Regions from separate parts of the Pseudalkalibacillus sp. R45 genome, predicted to be linked through region 2. Evidence: a T-box and tRNA genes for the amino acid it is inferred to sense, from the RefSeq annotation. Region 2 holds a T-box; the other holds one or more tRNA genes.
What was found. The T-box of region 2 lies ahead of tyrS (tyrosine--tRNA ligase). A T-box ahead of a tRNA ligase gene usually reads a tRNA of that ligase, here a tRNA-Tyr.
Positions count from the first base shown of each region.

Region 1: it encodes a tRNA-Tyr, which carries the amino acid that the T-box ahead of tyrS (tyrosine--tRNA ligase) is inferred to sense. The anticodon was not compared.

Region 1 is NZ_JBQQCL010000037.1:6,002-8,440, reverse strand. Features, by position in the region: rRNA gene rrf (5S ribosomal RNA) at 1-14, shown strand, start outside; tRNA gene ACTWQL_RS24690 (tRNA-Asn) at 27-101, shown strand; tRNA gene ACTWQL_RS24685 (tRNA-Ser) at 103-195, shown strand; tRNA gene ACTWQL_RS24680 (tRNA-Glu) at 228-302, shown strand; tRNA gene ACTWQL_RS24675 (tRNA-Val) at 310-385, shown strand; tRNA gene ACTWQL_RS24670 (tRNA-Met) at 405-481, shown strand; tRNA gene ACTWQL_RS24665 (tRNA-Asp) at 592-667, shown strand; tRNA gene ACTWQL_RS24660 (tRNA-Phe) at 818-893, shown strand; tRNA gene ACTWQL_RS24655 (tRNA-Thr) at 898-973, shown strand; tRNA gene ACTWQL_RS24650 (tRNA-Tyr) at 1,063-1,147, shown strand; tRNA gene ACTWQL_RS24645 (tRNA-Trp) at 1,151-1,224, shown strand; tRNA gene ACTWQL_RS24640 (tRNA-His) at 1,251-1,326, shown strand; tRNA gene ACTWQL_RS24635 (tRNA-Gln) at 1,334-1,408, shown strand; tRNA gene ACTWQL_RS24630 (tRNA-Gly) at 1,414-1,488, shown strand; tRNA gene ACTWQL_RS24625 (tRNA-Cys) at 1,553-1,627, shown strand; tRNA gene ACTWQL_RS24620 (tRNA-Leu) at 1,640-1,728, shown strand; tRNA gene ACTWQL_RS24615 (tRNA-Leu) at 1,757-1,841, shown strand; gene ACTWQL_RS24610 (phytanoyl-CoA dioxygenase family protein) at 2,382-2,439, shown strand, end outside.
Region 2 is NZ_JBQQCL010000001.1:46,660-49,098, reverse strand. Features, by position in the region: gene ACTWQL_RS00245 (transglycosylase domain-containing protein) at 1-624, opposite strand, end outside; T-box leader at 847-1,062, shown strand; gene tyrS (tyrosine--tRNA ligase) at 1,172-2,413, shown strand.

The DNA.
Region 1 (2,439 bases), on a different contig from region 2:
GGACGTCGCCGGGCTAATTATTTCGATCCACAGTAGCTCAGTGGTAGAGCTATCGGCTGTTAACCGATCGGTCGCAGGTTCGAGTCCTGCCTGTGGAGCCACGGAGAGCTGTCCGAGAGGTCGAAGGAGCACGATTGGAAATCGTGTGTGCGGTTTAAACCCGTACCGAGGGTTCGAATCCCTCGCTCTCCGCCATAAGATACCTATCTGTAATACATAATTTTATCGGCCCCTTGGTCAAGTGGTTAAGACACCGCCCTTTCACGGCGGTAACACGGGTTCGAATCCCGTAGGGGTCACCATCTATTTGGAGGATTAGCTCAGCTGGGAGAGCACCTGCCTTACAAGCAGGGGGTCGGCGGTTCGATCCCGTCATCCTCCACCATTTCATATACTATTATTGTCGCGGGGTGGAGCAGTCTGGTAGCTCGTCGGGCTCATAACCCGAAGGTCGTAGGTTCAAATCCTATCCCCGCAACCAATTTAAGTTCATTGTCCAACGTTGAGATTTCGTACTTTCAATGAACATATGGAGTACCCGAAGGGGTGCAACCAATTTAAGTTCATTGTACTATGATAATGAATTGTGCTGGACCCGTGGTGTAGGGGTTAACATGCCTGCCTGTCACGCAGGAGATCGCCGGTTCGAATCCGGTCGGGTCCGCCATTTTTTAAAAATACATTTTGGCTCGATAGCTCAGTCACGAGCGGTTCATCGTTGAATGATCAGCGAGTAGTCCCGACGCAGCAAAAAGCGTCAGCATTAACTTGTAGAGAAAGGGACAGGGAAACCGACGGACTTTGTATTTAACTTAATGGCTCGATAGCTCAGTCGGTAGAGCAGAGGACTGAAAATCCTCGTGTCGGCGGTTCGATTCCGTCTCGAGCCACCATGTTGCTGGCCTAGCTCAATTGGTAGAGCAACTGACTTGTAATCAGTAGGTTGGGGGTTCAAGTCCTCTGGCCAGCACCATTTACATTTAGGCAAAGGTTGGTTCTAGTTCCTGAAATTAGGTCTTGAATCACTTTGTAATCTGTACTAAAATATAAATTGTCTCTTTTGGAGGGGTAGCGAAGTGGCTAAACGCGGCGGACTGTAAATCCGCTCCCTCCGGGTTCGGCGGTTCGAATCCGTCCCCCTCCACCATTTAGGGGTATAGTTTAACGGTAGAACAGAGGTCTCCAAAACCTCCAGTGTGGGTTCGATTCCTACTACCCCTGCCAATTTATATTTCTAAAATTGTATTATGGCGATTGTGGCGAAGTGGTTAACGCACCGGATTGTGGTTCCGGCATTCGTGGGTTCGATTCCCATCAGTCGCCCCATATGCGTTGGGCTATAGCCAAGCGGTAAGGCAACGGACTTTGACTCCGTCATGCGTTGGTTCGAATCCAGCTAGCCCAGCCAATTTCGCGGAAGTAGTTCAGTGGTAGAACACCACCTTGCCAAGGTGGGGGTCGCGGGTTCGAATCCCGTCTTCCGCTCCATTAATTTTAATAACAATGAACTGCCGAAAATAGTACTCCATTTTCGTATCAAGCATACAAGTATGGCGGCATAGCCAAGTGGTAAGGCACGGGTCTGCAAAACCCTTATCCCCCGGTTCGAATCCGGGTGCCGCCTCCATCTAACTACCCAGCCGGGGTGGTGGAATTGGCAGACACACAGGACTTAAAATCCTGCGGTAGGTGACTACCGTGCCGGTTCAAGTCCGGCCCTCGGCACCATTAATTAAATATGTTATATTAGACACATGCCGGTGTGGCGGAATTGGCAGACGCGCACGACTCAAAATCGTGTTCCTCACGGAGTGTCGGTTCGACCCCGACCACCGGTACCATTTTTATTACCATCAATTACAGAAGAATTAATTAAATTTCAACGTTTTTCTACAGTTTGTAGGAAAGCGTTTTTTTGTTATTTTCAATAAATGATATTCACATGACAAATTCACTTCAAATCTTGTGCACTGATCGAGTTCACCACATTGGGATACGTGTACAATGTATCCGATGCCATCCATTATACGCAGAGAAGAGAATGAAGTGCGACCAAATAGCTTTTTGATACATAGAAGAATATGCTCATAAAGTTTAATGGTTCATGCAAGTTAAAATTCCAGGACCTCAATTTACACACTCCAAACTTAATTGATGAAATATACAAACTATTATGAATTGTTGATAGTATCATTATTTCTATTGTGCTACTATCAACATATTAAAAAAAGGGGTGAATCCAAATCCACTTATCAAGAGTTATATACTTTAGAAGTGTAGACGCATGACTTGTATGGATTACGGGTGATTAAACTATGGCAAGAGTTTTTTGTATGAATTTTTAAGGAATATACAAAAATTAAATGGATGGTGGAAAACAAATGAGAATTAGTGCAGAAGAAATTACTGTTGGGAAACTGCTACCGGAGACTGTGGAGT
Region 2 (2,439 bases):
GAAAGGAACGATGTTAAGGTAGGCTTCCAGAATTTCTTCTTTTTCAAAGTATCGTTCAAGTCTCAATGCAAGGAGCATTTCTTTTGCTTTACGATCGAAAGAGACTTCCCTTGTAAGCATCTGATTCTTTACAAGCTGCTGGGTTAAAGTACTTCCACCTGTTTGCACCGCGGCACCAGTAACTTCTTGAAAAATGGCACGTGCAATTGCTTTTGGTACAATCCCTTCATGCTCTTTGAAATATTCATCTTCAGTAGCAATGACAGCATCGACTAAATACGGTGAAACTTCTTTAAGCGGAATTTCTTGTCGAACGATATCAGAACGGAGATTCCCAAGTAAGGTACCATCCGAAAAATAAATTTTACTAGTCTCTGTATAGTTGTATATCTCATTCCTCATGTTATCGTAAGTACGGATTGGCTCATCTTTCACCAGTGAAGCAAAGTAACCTGCCCCAACGCCTGTTGCAAAAAAGCCACCGGCAATCGTTATGACTAATAAAACTAATAACAGGTTCCATACCACTTTCCCGGTGATACGGCTAAATTTAAATACATTTTTATCATCTAAAACCTTCATATAATGTTTCATTTTTTCAATGAAGGTTGATAGGTGATTCATGGTCATACCCCCCTAAATTTCCAACTTTTATTATAGCACATACGCGAGATATGGAATACCTTGTTGTCGATTTATGAGGGCAACTAATTTGACAATGTCTTACGGTATGTGGTACAAAATGATTATACTTTTTTACACTTAAAGAAAGTATAAGTGCAACCATGGCTCAGCCTTTGCTAACACTTGGCTTTGCCAGATTTTCTTTACATATATGTACATAATGATGAAGCGTAGACAGGAATTAGTAGCAGATTCCTCACTGTAAGCAGAGAGCTGGTGGCCGGTGTAAACCAGTACAAAGGAAAACTGTGAATTACCTCCTTGAGCACCTTTTGTGAAAGATATAGTAGCAAAAGGCGGCAACCTAAGCCGTTATCTGAACGAAGTGGAAGCATTTTGCTTCAAGAAGGATGGTACCGCGTATTTAACGTTCCTTTCATTACGAAAGGGACGTTTTTTATATTTAAGGGACCTATTGATGGACCTTGTTGATTTAATAAAAAACGATCGTAGAAGTATAATTAGCAAGATGGAAGGGTGATGGAAAGTGGAAATAGAACATGTACTCACACCAGCACAGCAAGAAGAGGTTGAGAGACAGCTGACAATTTTAAAAAGAGGGACAGTGGAGATTGTACCTGAAGAGGATTTGAAAAAGAAGATTGAGAAATCGATTGCTACAGGTAAGCCGTTAAAGGTGAAGCTTGGACTTGATCCATCAGCACCCGATGTACATGTCGGTCATACAGTTGTGTTGCACAAACTTCGTCAATTCCAGGAATTCGGGCATGAAATCCAGTTATTGATCGGTGATTTCACGGGTCGTATTGGCGATCCAACTGGAAAATCTGAAACAAGAAAACAGCTGACAGACTATGAAATCAAAGAAAATGCGAAAACTTACGTCGAACAATTCGGCAAGATCATTGATATGGAGAAAACGGAAGTCCATTTCAACTCAAAATGGTTGTCAAAGTTGAATTTTGCGGATGTACTTGAGTTAGCTGGAAAAGTTACGGTAGCACGTATGCTTGAGCGTGACGATTTTGAAAAGCGTTATAAAGCGAATCAAGCGATTTCAATCCATGAATTTTTCTACCCATTGATGCAAGGCTATGATTCTGTAGCGCTCGAAAGTGATATCGAGCTCGGGGGGACGGATCAGAAATTCAACCTGTTGATGGGCCGCCAACTTCAAGAGGAATATGGTAAAGAGAAGCAAGTGATGATTACTGTTCCGCTGATTGAAGGGTTGGATGGTGTTCGTAAAATGTCCAAATCACTCAATAACTACATCGGAATCGATGAACATCCGAATGAAATCTTTGGAAAATCAATGTCGATACCGGATGAGCTGATGATTAAATACTTCGAACTTGCAACTCCATTAACTGTAGAAGAAGTACGGGCTATTGAACAAGGAATCCAAAGCAGAGAACTGCATCCAAGAGATATGAAAATCAAACTCGCAAAGACTTTCGTGGAAATGTACCATGGCCAAGATGAAGCAGAGCTTGCTGAAAAACACTTCAGAACCGTTTTCTCAAAAGGGGCATTACCAGATGACATCCCTGTACATGCTTGGGCTGGCGAAGATGAAATCTGGATTGTCGATATGATTGTCAATTTAGGTCTCTTGAATTCCAAAGGGGAAGCACGCCGCATGATCCAAAATGGCGGAGTCAAGATCAATCAGGAGAAAATCGATGACGTCCAACAGCAGGTTCCAGTGGAAGACGGGATGATCGTCCAAGTTGGAAAGCGGAAATTCGTGAAGATCACAAAATAATAACGCACCATTAAAGGTGAAAAAAA